2 regions of the Nonomuraea sp. 10N515B genome follow, and region 1 is predicted to be linked to the other one. Evidence: riboswitches for the same ligand, from Rfam matches in the RefSeq annotation. Region 1 holds a riboswitch; the other holds the start of a gene.
The links. Region 1 has a riboswitch for glycine ahead of gcvT (glycine cleavage system aminomethyltransferase GcvT). Riboswitches for the same ligand answer to the same signal wherever they lie in the genome.
Positions count from the first base shown of each region.

Region 1 (9,280 bases):
CCATCGCCGCGCAAGGCGATTCTCGCCGCCGTGATCGCCTTGTTGGAGGCGACCGCGTTGCGTTCGATGCACGGGATCTGGACCAGGCCGCCGATCGGGTCGCAGGTCAGGCCCAGGTTGTGTTCGATGCCGATCTCGGCGGCGTTCTCCACCTGCTCGGGCGTGCCGCCCATGACCTCCGTGAGGGCGGCGGAGGCCATCGAGCAGGCCGAGCCGACCTCGCCCTGGCAGCCGACCTCGGCCCCGGAGATCGAGGCGTTCTCTTTGAACAGGACGCCGATGGCGGCGGCGGTGAGGAGGAAGCGGACTACGCCGTCGTCGTCGGCGTGGGGGACGAAGCGGGTGTAGTACGTCAGGACGGCCGGGATGATGCCGGCGGCGCCGTTGGTGGGGGCGGTGACGATGCGGCCGCCGGCGGCGTTTTCTTCGTTGACCGCCAGGGCGAAGAGCGTCACCCAGTCCATGGCCTGGAGCGGGTCCTTCTCGGGCGGCTCGGTCTGCAGGCGGCGGTAGAGCTGGTTGGCGCGGCGCTTGACCTTGAGACCGCCGGGCAGGACGCCTTCTTTGGAGATGCCGCGGCGGACGCAGTCCGACATGACGTTCCACAGGTTGAGGATTCCGGTGCGGATCTCTTCCTCGGTGCGGCCGAAGGCCTTCTCGTTCTCCAGCATGAGGGCGGAGATCGACAGGCCGGTGTTCGAGCAGTGTTTGAGGAGCTCTTCCCCTGTGGTGAAGGGGTAGGGGAGCACGGTGTCGTCGGGCTTGATGCGGTCGGCGCCGGTGGCGTTCTCGTCCACGACGAAGCCGCCGCCGACCGAGAAGTAGACCTTTTCCCGCAGCGTGTCGCCGTCTGCGGTGTAGGCGGTGAAGCGCATGCCGTTCGGGTGTTCGGGGAGGGAGATCTTGCGTTCGAAGATCAGGTCCTCGCCGACGACGAAGGGGACCTCATGGGTGCCGTAGAGCTTGACGGTGCCGGAGGCGCGCATCGCGGCCAGGCGGTCGTCGATGGTGTCCACGTCCACGAGTTCGGGCTTCTCGCCCGACAGGCCCAGCAGGACGGCCTTGTCGCTGCCATGACCCTTGCCGGTGAGGCCGAGTGAGCCGTACAGGATGGCCTGGACGCGCGCCACGCGCGGCAGCAGGCCGTCCTCGTGCAGCCCCCGGGCGAACTTGTGCGCGGCCGCCATCGGGCCGCCCGTGTGCGAGCTGGACGGGCCGATACCGATCTTGAAGAGGTCGAAGACGCTGATCGCCATTGATGGGCGCCTTTCATGCAAGGCCGGGGCCCGCGGAACGGGCCCCGGCGAAATGGGTCAGGACTCGCCTGAGGTGAGCGCCTTGTACTCCTCGGCGGACAGCAGGTCCTCCGCGTCGCCTTCCATGCGGACGCGGAACATCCAGCCCTCGCCGTACGGGTCGCTGTTGACGACCGACGGGTCGTCCACGACGGCCTGGTTGATCTCGACGATCTCGCCGGCGACGGGCGTGTAGATCTCGCTCACGGACTTGGTCGACTCCACCTCGCCGACGGAGTCGCCGCCCTCTACGGTCGAACCGACCTCAGGGAGCTGCACGTAGACCACGTCACCGAGGGCGTCGGCGGCGAAGGCCGTGATGCCGACGGTCACGGTCAGCCCGTCATCGAGCCCGGCCACCCACTCGTGCTCCTTGGTGTAGCTCAGCTCGTCAGGGATGTTGCTCACTTCTTCCTCCTGTAAAAGGGCAGCTCTACCAGGTCCATAGGTTCTTGGCTGCCCCGGATGTCCACGGCCAGGCCTTCTTCGATGCCGGTGTCCACGTAAGCCATAGCAATGGGCTTGCCCAGAGTCTGGGAAGGCGCACCGCTGGTGACCTCGCCGACGACGGCGCCGTCTTTGGTAACCGGGTAACCGTGGCGCGGCACCCGGCGGCCCCGCGCGACCAGGCCGACGAGGCGGCGCCGCGGCGGGTCGTCCTTGACCGCCTCGAGCGCCGTCCTGCCGACGAAGTCGCCGGGCTTGTCGAATTTCACCACTCTGCCGAGCCCTGCGTCGAACGGGGTGAGCTCGGCGCTGAGTTCGTTGCCGTACAGGGGCATGCCCGCCTCGAGGCGGAGCGTGTCGCGGCTGGACAGGCCTGCGGGCTTGAGCCCGTACGGCTCGCCGGCCGCCATGAGGGCGTGCCACAGCGGCGCGGCATCCTCGTTCGCGACGAAGAGCTCGAAGCCGTCCTCGCCGGTGTAACCGGTGCGGGCGATCAGTGCCTGCCGTCCGTCCACCACGCCCGGCAGGCCCGCGTAGTACTTGAGGCCGCCGAGGTCGGCGTCGGTGAGCGTGGCGAGGATCTCCTGCGCCCGCGGGCCCTGGACGGCGATGAGCGCGTACTGGTCGGAGCGGTCGTCCACGACGGCGTTGTACGCCTTCGCGCGCTCTTTCAGCTCATTTCCGACTTTTTCGTAGTTTGAGGCGTTTGCCACCACCATGAACTCTTCGTCCCCGAGCCGGTAGACGATGAGGTCGTCGAGCACCCCGCCACGCTCGTTCACGATCATGGTGTATCTGGCCCGCCCGGGCTCCAGCGCTGACAGATGCCCGACCAGCGCATAGTCCAGGGCCTGGCCGGCCTGCGGGCCCGTCAGGAAGATCTCGCCCATGTGCGACAGGTCGAACAGCCCCGCCGCCTGCCGGACGGCGTTGTGCTCCGCGGACTCGCTGCCGTACCGGAGGGGCATGAGCCACCCCGCGAAGTCGGTCAGCGTGGCGCCGAGGCTCTCGTGAACGTCTCGTAGCGGTGTCGGTCGGGACATTTATCGCACCTCAGGACAGGATCGGATGCCAGCATCCTCCCCCTCTGTCATCGATGCCTGAGAGCTTCGCCCGGGTTTTGCCGGACTTTCACCTTCGGCGAGGCCCACAGGCCTGCTTTCCAGAGGACACCTCGTCCGTGCGGTCCTTTGCCTTGAGAGGTTCGCGGGGAGGGCTTGCTCCTTCAGGGACCCTGACCGGCTGTCAGGGTGCTCTCCCGCACGGTTTCGTGGGTGATGTCCCGTAAGCCTAGTGCCGTTACGGGGGTCTTGTCGCGTTCGGACGCCCGTGAACCGCTCGGGCGGTGATGACGTTGAAGGGGCATGAACAGGCGAATGGCGGCCCTCGGACTCGCGGCGGCCCTGACCATCACGTCCTGCGGCGCCGAGAGCGCCGCGTCCCCGGCGCCGCCTCCTCGGTACGAAGCCAGCCTGACGGTGCTCGAAGGCCACGGGCACGGGCCTCAGCTGTGCCGGGCGGTGGCCGAGTCCCTCCCGCCTCAGTGCGGTGGCCCCGACGTGGTCGGCTGGGACTGGAGCAAGGTCGAGCACGAGTCGCAGGGTGGCGTGAAATGGGGTTCGTACCGGGTCGTCGGCACCTGGGACGGCGCCCGGCTGACCCTTACGGAGCCGCCCGGCTCGCCCGTGTATGAAGAGCCTCCCACGACCGACTTCACCACCCCGTGCCCCGAGCCGGAGGGCGGCTGGCGGCCCGTCGATCCCGCCAAGGCCACGGAGGCGACCCTGGAGAAGGCGATGAAGCGGGCGGGGACGGCCAAGGAGTTCGCAGGCGCCTGGATCGAGCCCATCGGGCCGAAGCCCGACCCGTCGGAGGAACTCGACGCCTACGCGCGGGGGCAGGTGCTCAACCCCAGGTTCACCGGCGACCTGGCGGGGCGCGAGGCGTGGATCCGCGAGGTCTGGGGCGGCGCGTTGTGCGTCAGCGGCGCGGAGCGTACCGAGGCCGAGTTGCACGCGATCCAGCGGGAGGTCGAGAAGGAGCTGGGCGACGCCCTCATCTCCTCCGCGCCCAGCGTCACCCGCAACCGGGTCGAGGTGGAGACCTGGCTCGCCTCCGACGACCTGCGCCGCACGTTCGACCAGAAGTACGGCGCGGGCGTCGTCGTCCTCGACAGCGTGCTCAAGCCCGTCGGTTAGCGGCAGGCCGCCACGAAGGTTTCGAAGATCGCGCAGTCCTCGGCCGCCTCCGGGTGCCACTGCACGGCCATCGTGAACGACTCCGTGTCCATCTCGACCGCCTCGATCGTGCCGTCCTCGGCGGTCGCGGACACCGTGAGGCCCGGGGCGAGGCAGTCGATGGCCTGGTGGTGGTAGTGCGGGACTGTCACCGGCTCCGTGCCGAGGGCCTTGGCCAGGCGCGTGCCCGGCACGGGCACGACGGGCAGCGGGCCGAAGCGGCCGGGCGCGAGGGAGTGCCCCTCGTGCCCGACCACGTCCGGGAGGTGCTGGTGCAGGGTGCCGCCGAGGGCGACGTTGAGCACCTGGAGGCCGCGGCAGATCCCCAGGTACGGCAGACCGGCCTCGAGAGCGGCATTCAGCACCGCAAACTCGGCCTCATCCCGAAATTTGCGAACATAGCCGACCTTTTCCCCCAGCTCCTGGCTGTAGCGGGCCGGGTCGATGTCGCCCCCGCCCGCCAGGATGAGCCCGTCGAGCCGCCCCACGACAGGCGCGGGATCGCCGGCCGGCGGCAGCACGACCGGCTGCCCGCCGGCGCGGACGACCTGCTCCACGTACATGTACGGCAGCAGCGCGACGGTCATGTCCGCCCACACCGTGAACTTCGCCGGCTCGACGTAACAGGTGATCCCGATGACCGGACGCACGATTTCCTCCTAGAGCGGCGTCACGTAGGCGCCGGAGATGCCGCCGTCCACCAGGAACTCGCTGGCCGTGATGAACGACGCGTCGTCACTGGCCAGGAACGCCACCGCCGCCGCGATCTCCGTCGCCTCGGCGAAGCGCCCCACGGGTACGTGCACCAGCCGCCGCTGCGCCCGCTCCGGGTCCTTGGCGAACAACTCCCGAAGCAACGGCGTGTTGACCGGCCCGGGGCACAGGGCGTTCACCCTGATGCCCTCCCTGGCGAACTGCACGCCCAGCTCCCGCGACATCGCCAGCACGCCGCCCTTGGAGGCGGTGTAGGAGATCTGCGACGTCGCCGACCCCATCACGGCCACGAACGACGCCGTGTTGATGATCGAGCCCTTGCCCTGCCGCCGCATGTACGGGAGGACGTGCTTGCAGCACAGGTAGACGCTGGTCAGGTTGACCTCCTGGACGCGGCGCCAGGCGTCGATGCCGGTCTCCAGGATCGAGTCGTCGTCGGGCGGCGAGATGCCGGCGTTGTTGAAGGCGATGTCGACGCTGCCGTAGGTGTCGTAGGCGGTCTGGAACATCCTGACGACGTCGTCCTCGCTGGTCACGTCGGCCTTGATGAAGAGGCCGCCGACCTCGTTGGCGGCCTTGGCGCCCGCCTCCTCGTCGACGTCCACGCAGACGACCTTGGCGCCCTCCTCGGCGAACCTGCGGGCCGTGGCGAGCCCGATGCCGCTGCCCGCGCCGGTGATGACCGCCACCCGATCCTGCAACCGCTGCACTTGTTTCACTCCCAGGAGATGAAGACGTTCTTGGTCTCGGTGAACGCCGCCAGGGCGTCCGGGCCGAGCTCCCTGCCGAGTCCGGACTGCTTGAAGCCGCCGAAGGGGGTCCAGTAGCGGACCGAGGAGTTGGAGTTCACCGAGAGCGCGCCCGATTCGACCGCCCTGGCCACCCGGAGCGCCCGCCCGACGTCGCGGGTCCAGATGGAGCCGCTCAGCCCGTACGGGGTGTCGTTGGCGATCCTGACGGCGTCGGCCTCGTCCTTGAACGGCGCCACTGAGACCACAGGCCCGAAGATCTCCTCGGTGAACGCCCGGTCGGTGACGTCCGGGGTGAGCACGGTCGCCGGGAACCAGTAGCCCTTGCCCTGCGGGCACGTTCCCTGGAGGTAGGGCTCCTGGACGAAGCCGCGGACGCGTTCCAGGTGCTCGGCGCTGATCAGCGGGCCCATCTCGGTGCTCTCGTCGAGCGGGTCGCCGACCTTGATGGCCTGGACGGCGGGCGCGAGCAGGGCCATGAAGTCGTCGTACACGTCGGCCTGGACGAGCAGCCGGGAACGCGCGCAGCAGTCCTGGCCGGCGTTGTCGAAGACCGCGTAAGGAGCCGCCTTCGCGGCCTTCTCGAGGTCGGCGTCCGCGAAGATGATATTTGCTGATTTGCCGCCCAGCTCTAGCGTCACCCGCTTGACCTGCGTGGCCGCCTTGGCGGCGATCTCCTTGCCCACCTCGGTGGAGCCGGTGAACACGATCTTGGCCACGTCCGGGTGCTCGACCAGCCGGGCCCCCGTGACCTCCCCTGCCCCAGGCAGAACCTGGAGCACCCCCTCGGGGAGGCCCGCCGCCAAGGCCAGCTCCGCCAGCCTCAGCGCCGACAGCGGAGTCCATTCCGCCGGCTTGACGATCACGGTGTTACCGGCCGCCAGCGCGGGGGCCACGCCCCACGACATGATCAGCATGGGGAAGTTCCACGGCACGATGACGCCCACCACGCCCAGGGGCTCCTGGAACGTGATGTCCACACCGCCCGGCACCGGGATCTGCTTGCCGTGGTTGCGTTCGGGGGCGGCGGCGTAGAAGTGCAGGACGTCGCGTACGGCGCCGGCCTCCCAGCGGGCGCTCCCGATCGGGTGCCCGGCGTTGGCCAGCTCCAGCCCTGCCAGCTCCTCGCCGTGCTCGCCCACCAGGTCGGCGAAGCGCCGCAGCAGCCGCGCCCGGTCGCCGGGGGCCACGTCGCGCCAGGCCGGGTACGCCTTCCTGGCACGCTCCACCGCCCGGTCGACCTCGGCCGCGTCGGCCATCTCGACCTCGGCGAGCACGTCCTCGGTCGCCGGATTAACGATCTTCATGCTCACATCCGTTCGAACCCACGGAACATCTCCCAATCCGTCACCGCCGCGTCGAACGCGGCCAGCTCCACCCGCGCGTTGTTCGCGTAGTGCTCGACCACGTCCTCGCCGAACGCCACGCGGGCCAGCTTCGACCCCTCGAACAGGGCGAGCGCGTCGCGCAGCGTGTGCGGCACGGTCTCGGCGCCCGAGGCGTAGGCGTTGCCCTCGAAGGGATCCTCCAGCGGCAGCTCGTTGTCGATCCCGTACAGCCCGGCCGCGATCAGCGCGGACACCGCCAGGTACGGGTTGACGTCGCCGCCCGGCACCCGGTTCTCCACGCGCAGCGACTGGCCGTGGCCGACGAGGCGCAGCGCGCAGGTGCGGTTGTCGACGCCCCACTTGACGGCCGTGGGGGCGAAGCTGCCGGGGACGTAGCGCTTGTAGGAGTTGATGTTGGGGGCGTACAGGAGGGTGAGCTCGCGCAGGCAGGCCTGCTGGCCGGCGATGAAGCGGGCGCCGAGCGGCGACAGCCCGAACGGCCCTTCGCCCGCCATCACCGGGTCGCCGTCCACGGTGCGCAGCGAGATGTGGATGTGGCAGGAATTGCCCTCGCGCTGGTTCGGCTTGGCCATGAAGGTGATCGACTTGCCCTCCTGGGCGGCGATCTCCTTGGCGCCGTTCTTGTAGATGGCGTGGTTGTCACAGGTCTTGAGCGCCTCGTCGTAGCGGAAGGCGATCTCGTGCTGGCCCAGGTTGCACTCGCCCTTGGCGGACTCGACGTACAGGCCGGCGCCCTCCATGCTCAGCCGGATGCGGCGCAGGAGCGGCTCGATGCGGGCGGTGCCGAGGAGGGAGTAGTCGACGTTGTAGAGGTTCGCGGGCGACATGTCGCGATAGGCGCGCTTCCAGGCGTCCTCGTAGCTGTCCTCGTAGACGACGAACTCCAGCTCGGTGCCCACATACGCGGCCAGGCCGCGCTCGGCCAGGCGGGTCAGCTGCTTGCGCAGGATCTGGCGGGGTGAGGCGGTCACGTCGCCGCCGTCCTCCCACGCCAGGTCCGCCATCAGCATCGCGGTCCCCTCCTGCCACGGCACCCGGCGCAGCGTGGCCAGGTCGGGCTTCATCACGAAGTCGCCGTACCCGCGCTCCCAGGACGACATCGCGTAGCCCGAGACGGTGTTCATGTCCACGTCCACTGCGAGGAGGTAGTTGCAGCCCTCGGAGCCGTGGTGCAGCACCTCTTCGAGAAAGTAGCGCGCCGACAACCTCTTGCCCTGCAACCGGCCCTGCATGTCGGCGATCGCCAGCAGAACGGTGTCGATCCGCCCGGCCGCCACCTCGTCACGCAGCTCGTCGGCGGTCAGGAACCCTTCGCTGCTCACGTGACGTCGCTCCCATCTGGCATGGCGCGCTTTCCGGTGATTGGGCTAGTCTCAGACCATTGATGTGCATGCCGGGATCGCTTGTCAAGACCTGAGGCCACGTTGGACGAGTCGGCGCGTTTGATGACGGTGTTGCGCCCGGTCAGGGCGGGCAACGCCTTCGAGGAGACCGTGGAACGGCTGCTCCAGGCCATCAAGCTGGGCGTGGTGGCGCCGGGCGACAAGCTTCCCCCCGAGCGTGAGCTGGCCGTCCAGCTCGGCATCAGCAGGGTGACCCTCCGCGAGGCGATCCGTGCCCTGTCGGACGCGGGCTACCTGGACGTGCGGCGGGGACGGTATGGAGGGGCCTTCGTCACGTACGAGCCGCCCAAACCGGACGCGGGCGACCTGCGGCAGGTCCTGGCGGAGATGGGCATGGACGACCTTTCCGACGCCCTGACGTTCCGGCTGGCCGTCGAGTGCGGGGCGGCCCAGGTCCTGGCCACCTCCGAGCTGACCAGCGAGAAGCGGGCCGTGCTGCTCCGCAGGTTGTCGGAGCTGAACGAGGCCTCGCTGACGGACTACCGTCGTCTCGACACGGCCTTCCACCTGTCCATCGCCGAGCTGACCGGCTCGACCCTGCTGGCCACCACCTGCGCCGACGCGCGGTCGCGGGTGAGCGACCTGCTGAACGCCATCCCGATGCTCCAGGTCAACCTGGACCACGCCGCCCTGCAGCACCAGGCCATCGTGGACGCCATCCTCGCAGGCGACCCCGAGGCGGCGCGCCGGGCGATGACCGAACACCTGGAAGGCACGGCCGCGCTGTTGAGAGGCTTCCTCTCGTGACGCGATCCCGGCAAGTGGCTCGTACCATCGTTTACAAGTCATGGGGGATTGGTTTCGCTACAACATCGTCGACACGGGACGGCTGCCGCTGTTCTGTTACTTCGTCACGCTCATCGTGGCGTTCATCGCCACCCGCATCAATGTGCGCCTGATCAGGGCGAAGGTGGGCTGGTTCCGCAACGTGAACGTGGGGGAGATGCACATCCACCACGTCGTGTTCGGTGTCATCCTGATGTTGATCGGCGGGGTGACGGGGTTCATCGTCTCGCCCGCGTCCCAGACGGGATACGTGCTCGCGGCCTGCGTGTTCGGCGTCGGCTCGGCGCTGGTGCTGGACGA
Region 1 covers NZ_JBQQBQ010000014.1:231,867-241,146, forward strand. The annotation lists gene ACTWQA_RS23630 (L-serine ammonia-lyase) at 1-1,256, opposite strand, end outside; gene gcvH (glycine cleavage system protein GcvH) at 1,314-1,703, opposite strand; gene gcvT (glycine cleavage system aminomethyltransferase GcvT) at 1,700-2,785, opposite strand; glycine riboswitch at 2,820-2,915, opposite strand; glycine riboswitch at 2,916-3,013, opposite strand; gene ACTWQA_RS23645 (hypothetical protein) at 3,107-3,940, shown strand; gene ACTWQA_RS23650 (gamma-glutamyl-gamma-aminobutyrate hydrolase family protein) at 3,937-4,629, opposite strand; gene ACTWQA_RS23655 (3-oxoacyl-ACP reductase) at 4,639-5,403, opposite strand; gene ACTWQA_RS23660 (aldehyde dehydrogenase family protein) at 5,409-6,749, opposite strand; gene ACTWQA_RS23665 (glutamine synthetase family protein) at 6,752-8,113, opposite strand; gene ACTWQA_RS23670 (FadR/GntR family transcriptional regulator) at 8,237-8,941, shown strand; gene ACTWQA_RS23675 (hypothetical protein) at 8,982-9,280, shown strand, end outside.

Region 2 (14,234 bases), on a different contig from region 1:
GCGGCCATCATCGTCGTCGCCGGCGTCTCGGTCGCGGCGGCCGCCTCCGCGGGCAGGCTCGACCAGGTCGGCGAGGAGACCAGAGCTGTGGTGGAGAAGGCATCACCGTCCGGCCGGCCGGCGACGCCGGCCCCGTCTCCCGAGCCCACCGATGACGACATCGTGGTCTCCCGGGAGGTCAACCCGGACCCCAGCAAGGTGCTCGAATACTGGACGGACGAGCGCATGGAGGACGCCGAGCCCATGCCCATGCCGGAGGTCACGACCGGCGAGATCGACGTGACCGAGTAAGACCCGCACGAGGGGCGGCTCGCCAAGTGGGGCGATCCGTCCCTTTTTGGCATTTCGTCCAGGCGGGAACAAATGGCGGAGAATGGCGTTATTGATACTGGTGCGCCGTGCGGACAACGAAGCCGCCCGCCATAACCTGCCTGATCGCTTCTACTCCGTACGGAGGAGGTGTCCTCATGCCCACATCCGCCGTGGCGACCCCACCCGCGACTCTCGACCAATTGCTTGAACGAGGGCGTAACCAGGGTCACCTTTCTCTGGCGGAGCTGCGTGACGCGTTCGCCGAAGCCGGGATCAGCCCCTCTGAGGGCCGCACGATACTGCGCGAACTGTCGGAGGCCGGCGTGAGCCTGGCCGCCGAGAACGAGCCGTCTCTCAGCAAGACCGCCCCCAAGAAGCCCGCCACCAGGAAGCCCGCACAGCCGAAGGCCACCGAGGAGCAGGAAGAAGCCGCTCCGAAGAAGTCCTCGACCTCGCGAGCCAAGGCTACCGGCCGCAAGGCGGCCAAGGCAAAAACCGACATGCCGGCCGCGGCGAAGGGCGTCGTCCCGCCCGACCCCAAGCCGGAACACGAGGAGGACGTGCCCGACGACATCGTCATGACCTCTGAGAACGAAGAAATCGAGACCGAGCAGCTCGACCTGGACGACACGCAGTCCACCATGGGCGACTCGGTGCACACCTACCTCAAGTCCATCGGCCGCCGCACGCTGCTGACCGCGGCGCAGGAGGTCGAGCTGGCCAGGCGGATCGAGGCCGGACTGTACGCCGAGTACAAGCTGGAGACCCACCCCGAGCTGCCGCTGGACGTCCGCGAGGACCTGCGCATGGTCATCGAGGACGGCCGGCAGGCCAAGGACCACATGCTGGAGGCCAACCTGCGGCTGGTCGTCTCGGTGGCCAAGAAGTACACCGACCGCGGCATGTCCCTGCTGGACGTGGTCCAGGAGGGCAACCTGGGACTGATCAGGGCCGTGGAGAAGTTCGACTACACCAAGGGTTTCAAGTTCTCCACCTACGCCATGTGGTGGATCAGGCAGGCCATCCAGCGCGGCTTCGCCGACTCCGCGCGAACGATCCGGCTGCCCGTCCACGTGCTGGAGATGCTCTCCAAGCTGTCGCGGATCGAGCGTGACATGCACCAGCGCCTGGGGCGCGAGCCCACGCCCGAGGAGCTGGCGGTCGAGCTGGACAAGACGCCGGACCAGATCGAGGAGCTGCTGCGCACCAGCCGCCAGCCGATCTCGCTGAACGCGACGATCGGCGAGGACGGGGAGACCACGATCGGCGACCTCATCGAGGACGTCGACTCGCCGGAGGCCTCGGAGATCGTCGACCGCCAGCTGCTGGGCGACCAGCTGCGCGGTGTGCTCGACAACCTCTCGCCGCGGGAGTCGAAGATCATGGCGCTGCGGTTCGGCCTGGTGGACGGCAAGCCGCACACGCTCGACGAGATCGGCAAGCACCTGGGGCTGACCCGGGAGCGGATCCGTCAGCTGGAGAAGGAGTCGCTGTCCAAGCTGCGCCACCCGAGCAACACCCGCCCGCTGCTCGACTGGGCCAGCTGACCGCTCTGAAGCAAAGCCCCGGCCACACGAGGGAGGCGTGACCGGGGCTTTTCCATGCGCGCGTCGAGTCAGACGGTGGAGGGCACCGGGCGGGGCACGCTCGGGATCCCCCAGAGCCGGTTTTCCTCGCGCAGCGTCCGCAGCCGCTCCACCTCATCGGTCCACATCCGGCCGGCCGGCGTGGCCCGGGCCTTGCGCCGCGCGATCCGATCGTCGTAGGACTTCACCCCGAACGTGGCCCGCTGCCCCGCCTCGGCGGCCCGCAGCGCGTCGGTCAGCGCCCGGTCGAACGCCCGCCCCGCGGCCAGCAGCTCGATGTCGTCGGCCGCCGCGGCCCGCAGCTCCCGCAGCAGCTGCTCGGCCTGCCGCGCCTTCTCGAGCAGCTCGGGGAAGCTCTTGGAGATCTCCTGGTCCGCGTGATAGCGAACCTCGGCCTCACGGCTCACCCGCGGACGGAAAAACGCCATCGACCCTGCCCTTTCGCCAGCCTGCACCTCGTTCAACCGCCAAGAGTACGCCGTCGCGCGACACGAACTGAAATCACCCCGGCGCGGCGCCCTTTACATTGTAAGATGATCGCCATGCCCGCCAAGCGACCACCCGTCCCCCTCTCCCGCGAGCGCATCATCGAGGCCGCGCTCCACATCGCCGACAGCCAGGGTCTGCGCCGGCTGACCATGCGGCGCCTGGGCGATGCCCTGCAGGTGGAGGCCATGGCCATCTACCACCACCTGCCCCGGGGCAAGGAGGCGCTGATGGACGCCCTGGCCGAGCACGTCACCACCGTGCTCGTGGAGCAGGGCCCGACCTGGCAGGAGACGGCCAAGGCCTGGTGCCGGGCCGAGCGCGAGCTGCTGCGCGAGCACCCGGGCGTGCTCGCCCTGGCCCTGACCAAACCCCCGAAGGGTGCCACGGCCCTCGCCATCAGGGAGCAGGTCGAACAACTCGCCGACGGCGGCCTGGACGACGCGGCGCAGGCCGTACGCGCGCTGCGGGCCTTCGTGTTCGGCAGCGTCGCCGTCGAGGTCCAGCAGTCCGGCTGGGCCGATCCCGAAGTCGACGAGTGGGTAAGACGGGATGAAAGAGCCGACATGGACTTCGAGCGCGGACTCGACGCTCTCCTCAAGGGTTTGCAAACGTGATGCGCGTGTCACGCTTGGCCCGTTATCCTGCATAAGGCACGCTGTGTCGAAGGTCACACGTTCCGGGGACCCCCCTGTAACAGTCCGAAGGGACTATGTCGGAATGTGTGACGGACATCGCACACTTGCCAAAACGACAACCCGAGCCGCTCCCGTCCCTCAGCGGGGGCATTTCACGAGATATCGGAGGCACGCCGATGTGCCCGCACGACCCGGCCTGTCCGGATGCAGAGGCGCCAGACCGCGAGAAGGCACGCACTCTCGCCTGCCACCCCGAGCAGGGATGGAGCCTGCTCTGCAACGGCGTCGTCCTGTTCGAGGACACCGGGGAGCTCCTGCCCAGCGGTGCCAGCATCGAACCGCACCGGCCCGCGGTCGGCGCGGCCTGACCTACGGACCTACGCGTAGTGGGTGATCCACTCCGCCACTACCTCGCCCACCCGGACGGGGTCCTTTTTCAGGTCGTGGCCCTCCCCCGGCAGCACCACCAGGCGCGCCGCGTCCGCCGCGTCGGGGATGCCGAACGGATCACGGTCTCCGTTGACCACCAGCACGTCCACCCCGGCGCCGCGTAGCTCCTCGGCCCTGGACCGCTCAGGCCTGCCGGGCGGATGCAGCGGGAAGGCCAGCGCCACGACCGCCGCCGCGCCGACCGCCTGGGCCGTACGGCAGGCGACCCGCGCCCCGTTGCTCCGCCCGCCTTGCACCAGCGGCAGCTCCGGCCACCGCGCACGCAGCTCGCTCAGGACGATCTCCCACGCCTCGTCCTGCCGGGCCGGCGAGCCGGGCGCCCGCGCCCCCGCCACCCTGAAGGCCTGGGTCACCCTCGCCACGACGGCCCCGGCCCCGAGCGCGGCGGCACGCACGGCCACCAGGTCGGGAGCGTCCACTCCCCCGGCGGCCCCGTGGGTCAGCACGAGCAGCAGCCGCGGCTCGGCCACCTCGTCGACCTCGACCATCGCGGGTCCTCGCGGGGTCATGACCTCCATGGGAGAACCGTACCTTCGGACGATTCCGGCCTACCCCTCAGGGCTGATGACGGCGTGCCGCGTACGGGGCATGATTTTCCTATGCCAGACAAGCGTCCCCTCCGGGATGATCTGCAGGCCACGCTCGACGCGCGCCGCGATCTCGGCCCGGACTACGAAGCCGCGCTGGTCGAGTCGTTCGTGGAACGTCTCGACGAGACGATCGCCGCCCGCGTGCAGGCCGAGCTGGCCGTACGCGGCGCCGCCCCACACCGGCACCAGGGCAAGAACCCCGGCGCCGCGATGATCCCGATCGCGCTGGGCTCGATGGGCATCGGCATCCCGCTGACGGCGATCGCGGCGGGCAACGCCGGCCTGGTGGGACTGACGATCACCTGGCTGGCGATCGTCATCATCAACGTGGCCGCCGCCGCGGCCATCATGCGCCGCGGCTGAGCCGGGCCGGTCAGGCGTCGCGGTCGTAGCGGAGGCGGACCTCGGCTGCCAGGCTCTCGTCCTCGTGCTCCAGCCCGTACGCCCACACCCGCTCGGCGTCCTCCTCCCGCCCGCGCAGCGGCAGGGTGCGGGCCAGCAGCTCGATGGCCAGCGCGCTGGTCTGGGGGTCGGCGCCTGCCTCCACGGTGTCGGCGAACTCGGCGCAGGCCAGCTCCAGATGCGCGATCCCCAGCTGCACCCGCAGTCCCGGCACGTCCTCCTCGGGAGCCGACTCCAGCGCCTCCATGAGGACGTCGGCCGCCATCCCGGGCTCGTCGTGCTCCATCAGCAGATCGGCCAGCTGCCGGGCCGCGTGCGCGCCGATCTGGCCGTCGCCGGCCGCCATGGCGGCCCGCAGCTCCCCCTCCGCCTCCTCGAGACTCGTGGCCAGCCGGGCCAGCGCGAGATGGGCCAGCGGCACGTACGCGGCGGTGCCGACGCCCAGCACGGCCTGCCAGGCGGCCCGGGCCTGCTCGGCCCGCCCCTCCCGCTCGAAGCCCTGCGCGAGATGGCAGGCGGCCTGCGCGGCGTATTCAGGATGGCCGGTGGCCAGCGCGGTCCTGGCCGCGGCGCGGGCGGCCTCGACGTCGCCGCGCTCCTCCAGCACCACGGCCAGCCCCACGGCGGCCTGGGCCTGGTCGGGTCCTTCAGGGTCGGCGGCCAGCCGGCCCAGGATGGCGGCGGCTCCGTCGAGATCACCGTCCTCGGCGAGGCGGCGGGCGGCGTCGAGGGGCGGTGTCTCCAGCTCTGAGAACGTCAAGAGAGCTCCTTCTGGCGACGGTCGCACGAAGCTTAACCACTTCTGGCGATCATGTCTGCTCAGTTGACGCTGAAGGACTGGCCGGCCCTCGATTCAGGGCCGGCCGGACGACTCAGTCCTCGTAGGCCTCCAGCGGCGGGCACGAGCACACCAGGTTGCGGTCCCCGTACGCCTGGTCGATGCGCCGCACCGGCACCCAGTACTTGCCGTCCCGCAGCGACGGCACCGGGTAGGCGGCCTCGGTCCGCGAGTAAGGGTGCGCCCACTCGTCGGCGACGACGGACTCGGCCGTGTGCGGCGCGTTGCGCAGCGGGTTGTCGGTCTTGTCGTAGTCGCCGGACGCCACCTTGGAGATCTCCCCCCGGATGGCGATCATCGCCTCCGCGAACCGGTCGAGCTCGTCGAGGTCCTCGCTCTCGGTCGGCTCGATCATCAGCGTCCCGGCCACCGGGAACGACATGGTGGGCGCGTGGAAGCCGTAGTCGATGAGCCGCTTGGCCACGTCGTCCACGGTGACGCCGGTCTCCTTGGTGATCTGCCGCAGGTCGATGATGCACTCGTGGGCGACCAGCCCGCCGCGCCCGGTGTACAGCACCGGGTAGTGGGGGGCCAGGCGCCGGGCGAGGTAGTTGGCCGACAGGATGGCCTGCTCGGTCGCCGCGGTCAGGCCATCCGAGCCCATCATCCTGATGTACGCCCACGAGATCGGCAGGATCCCCGCCGACCCGTATGGGGCCGCCGAGACGGGCCCGACGGGCGTGTCGTTGTGCAGCGGGTGGCCGGGCAGGTAGCGCGCCAGGTGGGCGCGCACCGCCACCGGGCCGACACCCGGGCCGCCGCCGCCGTGCGGGATGCAGAACGTCTTGTGCAGGTTGAGATGGGACACGTCGGCCCCGAACTCGCCCGGCTTGGCCAGACCGACCAGCGCGTTGAGGTTGGCGCCGTCGACGTAGACCTGCCCGCCGGCGCCGTGCACCTTGGCGCACACCTCGGTGATGCTCTCCTCGTAGACGCCGTGCGTCGACGGGTACGTCACCATGATCGCGGCCAGCGCGTCCCGGTGCTTGTCGATCTTGGCGTCGAGGTCGGCCAGGTCGATGTTGCCGTCGGCGTCGCAGGCCACGACCACCACGCGCATCCCCGCCATGACGGCGCTGGCGGCGTTGGTGCCGTGCGCGGAGGACGGGATGAGGCAGACGTCGCGCCCGCTCTCGCCGTTCGCGCGGTGGTAGGCGCGGATGGCCAGCAGCCCGGCGAACTCGCCCTGCGAGCCGGCGTTCGGCTGGATCGACACCGCGTCGTAGCCGGTGACCTCGGCCAGCCAGCGCTCCAGCGTGCCGATCAGCTCCGTGTAGCCCTCGGCCTGGGCCTCCGGCGCGAACGGGTGGATCCCGGCGAACTCCGGCCAGGTGATCGGCTCCATCTCGGTGCTGGCGTTCAGCTTCATGGTGCAGGAGCCGAGCGGGATCATCGAGCGGTCCAGCGCGATGTCCTTGTCCTGCAGCTTGCGCAGGTAACGCAGCATCGCCGTCTCGGAGTGGTGGCCGTGGAAGACCGGGTGGGTCAGGTACGCCGACTCGCGCAGCAGCGCGGCGGGCAACGCGTCGGCGTCCAAGGCCACCTCGGAGGCGTCCATGCCGAACGCCGACCACACCGTGGTCACCTCGGCGGCGCCGGTCTTCTCGTCACAGGCGACCGAGACGTGGTCGGCGCCGGCCTGCCAGAGGTTGACGCCCCGCTCGGCGGCCGCGGCGACGACCTCGGCGGCCCGGCCGGGCACGCGGACCAGGACGGTGTCGAAGAACTCGTGGTGCACGACCTCCAGGCCGGCCTCGCGCAGCCCGTCGGCGAGGGCGACGGCGTGCCGATGGACCCGGTGGGCGATGCGGCGCAGCCCGTCGGGGCCGTGGTAGACGGCGTACATGCCGGCGATGACGGCGAGCAGGACCTGCGCGGTGCAGATGTTGCTGGTGGCCTTCTCGCGGCGGATGTGCTGCTCGCGGGTCTGCAGGGCCAGCCGGTAGGCGGGGTCGCCGTCGGCGTCGACGGACACGCCGACCAGGCGGCCGGGCATCTGCCGCTGCAGCCCCTCGCGTACCGACATGTAAGCGGCGTGCGGCCCGCCGAACCCGAACGGCACCCCGAAACGCTGCGAGGAGCCGATCGCGATGTCGGCGCCGAGCTCGCCCGGCGTGGCCACGAGCGTGAGGGCCAGCAGGTCGGCGGCGGCCACGACGAGCGCGCCGGCCTCGTGCGCGGCGGCGGCCACGGCGCGGAAGTCGCGCAGCCGCCCGGAGGCTCCCGGGTACTGGACGAGCACGCCGAAGCACTCGGGCAGCTCGCCGTCGAGCGGGTGCTCCACGAGCGTGATGCCGAGCGGCTCGGCGCGGGTGGCCAGCACCCGCTTGGTCTGCGGCAGCGCGTCGGCGTCGACCACGAACACGTTGCTCTTGGACTTGCCGGCGCGCCGGGCCAGCGTCATGGCCTCGGCGGCGGCGGTGGCCTCGTCGAGGAGGGAGGCCCCGGCGACGGGCAGGCCGGTGAGGTCGGAGACGACCGTCTGGAAGTTCAGCAGCGCCTCGAGGCGGCCCTGCGAGATCTCCGGCTGGTAGGGCGTGTACGCGGTGTACCAGCCCGGGTTCTCCAGCAGGTTGCGGCGGATCACCGCGGGCGTGATCGTGTCGTGGTAGCCCAGGCCGATCATCGAGGTCAGCACCCGGTTGCGGTCGGCGAGGGCGCGGAGCTCGGCGATCGCCTCGGTCTCGCTCGCGGCGGCGGGCAGCTGGAGCCGGTCCTTGGCCCTGATGGCCTCGGGGACGGCCACGGCCACCAGGTCGGACACGGACTCGAAGCCGACGGCCTCGAGCATGCGCTGCTGCTCGGCAGCGGAGGGGCCGATGTGCCGGGATGAGAACGGCGGAGCTGACAGGTCGGTCATGGACAGTGCCTCCCGAGGCTATGGAGACCGGCGCCAGGGCGCGGGCGAGTGCCGGATCTCCCCACTCTGTCAGCGCGGCGTCACCGCGACCTGAGAGCTTCACCCCCGTGAACAGGGGCTTGCACCGTCGGTGAGGCACGCCTGGCGGGCGCGCCTGCTTTCCAGAGTTGCCTCGCCCGAGCGGTACGGGGTGCCTGAGAGATTCCGGGGAGGGTTGCTCCTTCGGCGCCCCGGGACCCGTGGGCCCCAGAGACTCTCCCGCACGGGGTCGTCAGCCTTGCTGTCCTACATTACAGCCCCTATGCGTTACAAGGGGATTTCACCCGATGCGTCGGGCGCGGCGGCGCCGGGCGAGCTCGTCAGCGGGGTGGTCGGCCGGGACGGTGTCCTCGACCGCCGCTCTTTCCCCCGGCAGCTCCGCGAGGGATCCCTCGACCTCGCGCCAGACCCGGCCGAGCGCGATGCCGAACACGCCCTGGCCGCCCTGGAGCAGGTCGATCACCTCGTCGGCGGAGGTGCACTCGTAGACGCTGACGCCGTCGCTCATGAGCGTGATCTGGGCGAGGTCGGCGACCCCGCGATCGCGCAGATGCTGCACGGCCGTGCGGATCTGCTGCAGCGACACTCCGGTGTCGAGGAGCCGCTTGACGACTTTGAGCACCAGGATGTCGCGGAAGCTGTAGAGCCGCTGGGAGCCCGAGCCTTGCGCGGCCCTGATCGTGGGCTCTACCAGGCCCGTGCGCGCCCAGTAGTCGAGCTGCCTGTAGGTGATGCCGGCCGCCGCGCAGGCCGTGGGCCCGCGGTATCCGATGTCGCCCGGCAACGCCGCCGGCTGCTCGTCGAAGAGCAGACCCTGCTCCCCGGCACGCTGCCGCGCGTCCTCACGCCGTACCGGATCTTCCTGGCCGGCCGTCTTTCCCTCGCCGCTGCTGACCGCCACGCGGACCTCCGGCTTTCTCTCATCCCGTGGCCTGATCTGGGGGTTCATGAAGGGCGGCCACGGGTTTCACTTGCACCGTAGGACCGTGACCATGCTCAGTCAACGATCCGGCTCGGCGCGTCGTGAAGCGTAAATGCACCGAAATACCTACCCCGCCCTGCCGAAGTCTTCGGGAGTGATTGTGTCAAGGAACTCCCTGAACTTCTCCACCTCGTCCTCTTGGTCGTCGGGGATGACCACGCCGGCCTCCTGGACCACCTCCTCGCTGGCGAAGATGCGGGCTCCGGTGCGCAAGGCGAGCGCGATCGAGTCCGACGGCCGCGCGCTCACCTCCACGCCGTTGGAGAACACCAGATCGGCGAAGAAGATGCCGTCACGCAGCGCCACAATGTTGACCGCCCGCAGGCCGACGCCCAGGGCGCTCAGGACGTCACGGAAAAGGTCATGGGTGAGCGGCCGCGGCGGTGGCTCCTCCGCTTGGGCCAGGGCGATCGCCGTCGCCTCGGTCATGCCAATCCATATCGGAAGGAACCGCTCCCCGTGTGCCTCCTTGAGCAAGACGATCGGCTGGTTTGTGGGCATTTCAACTCTTACGCCCACGACCTCCATCTGCAACACGGGCTGCTCCGTATTCCTGACCGGTCACCCGGCACAGCTCTTCGCTCGACTGGCTACTTCAATTCAACGTAACACCCGGCGGGCCTGGAATGTGCCGTCGGCTCCCTGCTCGCCCCGCTCTCAACGGCCCAGCACCGACCGTACGCCCGTGCGCACCAGAGATGCGTGCAGATCGAGCAAGAGGGCCGAAAGCTCCCTGGCGATCTCCTCCGCCTCGCCGGCGGCCCCGGGGGCGCGCCGCTTCAGCACGGGCGCGACGGTCTGCTCGACCAGGCCGCACTCGCGCTCGGCCGCCGCCTTGACCGCACGCAGATGCCGGGCGTGCAGGCCGAAGCGGGCCAGGGCGCCGACGGTGCGCGCGACCTTCAGCGCCTCCTCGTCGTAGCGCCTGGCCACCGGGGCGAGCAGGCCGTAGTCCTCCAGCTCGGTGAGCGTCTCCTCATCGATCTCCGCGGCCTCGAGCAGCTCGGCACGGCTGAGCTTGACCTCGTGCTTGTCCTGCACCGCGCGGGGGCGGCCGAAGCTCTCGGCCATCCTGTCCTTGATCACCCGCAGCGGCAGGTAGTGGTCGCGCTGCTCGGTGAGGATGAAACGCAGCTGCTCGACGTGCAGATGCGTGAACTTGCGGTAGCCGGAGGGGCTGCGCTCGGGCTCGATCAGCCCTTCGCCCTCCAAGAACCTGATCTTGGAGATCGTGACATCGGGGAACTCGCCCTGCAGGAGCGCGAGCACCTCCCCGATGCTCATATGCGAGCGTGCCGCCTGCGGGCTCATGAGACCTTCGGCCTCACGAGCCCGAGCGGGGCTGTGTCCACCGGTCGCTCGCCTCGCTCGCTCATGCGACCTTCGGCCTCATGAGCCCAGGGGCCGTGTCCATGCGTCGCTCGCTTGACTCGCTCATGCCCCGGCGTTGCCCCGCATCAGGAAGACCAGGCGGAACTTGCCGATCTGCACCTCGTCGCCGGAGTGCAGCGGCACCTCCTCGATCCGCTCCCTGTTGACGTAGGTGCCGTTGAGGCTGCCGACGTCGCGGACGGAGAACTGGCCACCACGATGCCGGTAGAACTCGACGTGGCGGCGGGAGACCGTGATGTCGTCGAGGAAGATGTCGCTCTCCGGGTGGCGCCCGGTCGTGGTCAGCTCCTTGTCGAGCCGGAAACGACTCCCCTGATTGGGGCCCCTGGTCACCGTGAGCAACGCCGTGCCGGGCGGCAGCTGCTCGACGAGCGCCCGCTCGGCCAGGAGCATGTCACCTGTCTCAGCCTCGTATGCCTCGATTCCCGCGACGGAGATCGTCGACGTGGTGTCCCCGGAGACCTCGGGTCTGGTCAGCGGTGACCCACAACGGGAACAGAAACGGGCATCCTCGGGGTTGGCGTGCCCGCACTGCGTGCAGTAGACGCTCGGCATCGATCGGCTCGGCCTCCTACCGCGAAGACGCGGCGACGGTGCTCGGGGCGCGCCTCGCTTCGCTTTTTCACGTTTGCGAATGCCGCAACATACGCTGATCAGCGGTAAAGGTCAACTCGGGGCGCTGGACTGTGGTGTGGACGCAGACAAAGTTACCGCCGCTTCCGCCCCGTGGTCCATGCCGCCGCGCGTTTCAACATTACGATCTTGCGGCGCCGTCCGCGCGCTTCGCGGGCGAACTTTTTCAGATGACACTCGGTGACCGGCCCCTAGGTGGCGGCCTGCTCCACGATGCGCGCCCAGTGTTCGAGCAGCGCCTGGGCGCCGTCCATGTCGGGTGCCTCGGCCCACAGATCGGTGAGGGGCTCGGTAGCGGCGGGCAGGATCAGCACCCAGCTCCCGTCGTCGTGGGTCACGCGCACCCCGTCGGTGGTGTCGATGCTGTGGCCCTCGGCCTCGGCCTCGGCCGCCTCGATGACCGAGCGCATGACGGCGCCCTTGGCCGCCCAGGGCGTCGGCACGGCCCGCTTGAGCAGCTTGACCTCGGGGATCCTGGCGTCGATCTGGCTGAGCGACAGGCGGGTGCGGGCGACCAGCCCCAGCAGGCGCATGAACGCGGCCAGCCCGTCGATGGCCGGGCTGAACTCGGGCACGACGAACCCGCCCCGCCCGTCCGCCGCGAAGATCATGTCGGCTCCGGCGGCGGCCGAGGTGAGGGCGTCCAGCGCGGTGGAGGTCCACTGCACCTGCACGCCGTGGAAGCGGCAGACCTGCTCGGCGACCCTGGTCGTGGTGACCGGCAGCGCCACCTGGCCGCCCCGGCGCTCGGCGGCGACGAGGTCGAGCACGACGAGCAGCGCCCGTTCGTCGTTGATGAGCTGGCCCATCTCGTCCACCAGGGCGATGCGCTCGCCGACCGGGTCGAACCGCACGCCGAAGGCCGCGCGCGAGGAGCTGACCAGCTCGGACAGGCGCTGCAGGTCGCGGCGGCGCTCGGCCAGCGTCTCGGTGGGCGAGAGGTCGTCGAGGCGGGCGTTCACGGTCAGCACCTCCACCCCGAGCCGGCCGAGTAACGCCGGCAGCACCAGCGACGAGGTGCCGCCGGCGCAGTCGACGACGACCTTCATGTCCCTGATGCCGTCCATGCCGACGTGGCGCAGCAGCTCACGCGTGTAGTCCTCGACCGCCCTGGCCGGGTAGGTGAGCTCGGCGATCTCGCCGGGGAAGGCGCGGCGGAACTCCTGCCGGGAGAAGACCCGCTCCAGCTTGCGCTGGGCGGCCGGCGGCAGGTCGGCGCCGCGGCCGTCCATGAGGACGATGTCGACGCTCTGCGGATCGCCGGGCGTGGTACGCAGCGAGATGCCGCCCGCGGCCGACTCGCGGCCGGTGTGGAAGCGGGCCACCGGCAGCGGGGCCGCCTCCAGGTCGAGCACGTTGATGGCGCTGGCGGTGAGCGCGGCGTTGACGGCCCGCTTGAGCGCCCTGGCGGCCAGTGAGCAGTCGCGGGAGGTGACGACGTGCTCGCCCTTGTTCAGGGTGGTGGCGTACGCGCTGGCCAGGCGCACGCACAGCTCGGCGGTGATCTCGACGTTGACCAGGCCGCTGACGCCCCGGGGGCCGAACAGGTTGCGTTGGCCTCGCGACTCCCAGATGACGCTCGTGTTGACGACCGCGCCCGCCTCGATGGTCTTGAACGGGTAGACCCTGACGCCGCTGGAGACGTATGCCTCGGCCTCGATGACGCACTCGTCGCCGACGACGGCGTTCTCCTCGATGCGGGCCCCGGCCATCACGTCCGTGCTCTTGCCGATCACGCAGCCGCGCAGGTGGGCCCCCGGGCCGAGGTAGACGTTGTCGTGGACGATCGCGCGGTGCAGGAACGCGCCCTCCCGCACGACGGCGTTGTTGCCGAGCACGGTGAACTCGCGTAACTCGGCGCCCGCCTCGACCTTGGCGTACTCGCCGATGAGCAGCGGGCCCTTGAGCACGGCGTCGGGGTCGACCGAGGCCGACTCGGCGACCCAGACGCCGGGCGAGAGCTCGAAGCCGCCGATGTCCAGGGCGACCTTGCCGGACAGGGCGTCGGCCTGCGCCTTGAGGTAGCTCTCGTGGGTGCCGACGTCCTCCCAGTAGCCGTCGGCCACGTACCCGTAGAGGGCGGCGCCGCGCTCGAGCAGGGCGGGGAAGACGTCGGATGACCAGTCGACGGGCTCGTCGGCCGCCACGGCCTCGAGGACCTCGGGCTCCATGACGTAGACGCCGGTGTTGACGGTGTCGGAGAAGACCTGCCCCCAGGTGGGTTTCTCGAGGAAGCGCTGCACGCGGCCTTGTTCGTCGACGATGATGATGCCGAACTCGAGCGGGTTCGGTACGCGTTTCAGGCCGATTGTCACAAGCGCCGCATTTTCCCGGTGAAATCGGATCATTTCCGTTAAATCGATATCCGTCAGGGCATCGCCGGAGATCACCAGGAATCGATCGTCGCGAAGGCGGTCGGCGGCGTTCTTGACGCTGCCCGCGGTGCCGAGGGGCAGGTCCTCGGTGGCGTACTGGAGGCTCATGCCGAGTTCGTCGCCGTCGCCGAAATAGTTGCGCACCAACGCCGCGAGGAACTGCACCGTCACCACCGTCTCGGTGACGCCGTGCCGCTTGAGCAGGCGCAGCACGTGCTCCATGATCGGGCGGTTGACCACGGGGAGCAAGGGTTTGGGCTGGTTGGCGGTCATCGGACGCAGCCGAGTGCCCTCCCCGCCCGCCATGACGACCGCCTTCACCCGATCACTCCTTTTTGGCCGACGTTACGAGCTGCCGCACCTGTACCGCATACAGCACCCCTGCCCACCAGTAGAGGCCTGTTCCCCAGAGTGCGAACGCCCATCCGGCAATTCGGGCTACATCGGCATACCACCCAGTGTGGGATGCAAGGAAGAGGAGAGGGAAGGCATACATGAGGTTGAACATGGCGGCCTTGCCCAGGAAATGCACCTGAAGTGCCCTATAGCCGTATTTGCGGAGTACGGGGAAGCAACTCGCGACGAAGAGTTCCCGCGCCACGATCACCGCGACCAGCCACCAGGGGATGACGTCGCGCAGCAGCAGCGCGA
Region 2 covers NZ_JBQQBQ010000042.1:8,677-22,910, reverse strand. The annotation lists gene ACTWQA_RS41205 (hypothetical protein) at 1-291, shown strand, start outside; gene ACTWQA_RS41200 (RNA polymerase sigma factor) at 468-1,859, shown strand; gene ACTWQA_RS41195 (hypothetical protein) at 1,928-2,305, opposite strand; gene ACTWQA_RS41190 (TetR/AcrR family transcriptional regulator C-terminal domain-containing protein) at 2,441-3,001, shown strand; gene ACTWQA_RS41185 (DUF5999 family protein) at 3,199-3,390, shown strand; gene ACTWQA_RS41180 (alpha/beta hydrolase family protein) at 3,400-3,990, opposite strand; gene ACTWQA_RS41175 (hypothetical protein) at 4,072-4,425, shown strand; gene ACTWQA_RS41170 (hypothetical protein) at 4,436-5,224, opposite strand; gene gcvP (aminomethyl-transferring glycine dehydrogenase) at 5,337-8,162, opposite strand; glycine riboswitch at 8,219-8,333, opposite strand; glycine riboswitch at 8,334-8,433, opposite strand; gene ACTWQA_RS41160 (MerR family transcriptional regulator) at 8,482-9,102, opposite strand; gene ACTWQA_RS41155 (bifunctional nuclease family protein) at 9,250-9,720, opposite strand; gene ftsR (transcriptional regulator FtsR) at 9,841-10,467, opposite strand; gene ACTWQA_RS41145 (FHA domain-containing protein) at 10,618-11,130, opposite strand; gene ACTWQA_RS41140 (sugar phosphate nucleotidyltransferase) at 11,400-13,904, opposite strand; gene ACTWQA_RS41135 (CDP-alcohol phosphatidyltransferase family protein) at 13,909-14,234, opposite strand, start outside.
Region 2: linked by a shared signal. The riboswitch ahead of gcvP (aminomethyl-transferring glycine dehydrogenase) and the one ahead of gcvT (glycine cleavage system aminomethyltransferase GcvT) in region 1 are both predicted to bind glycine.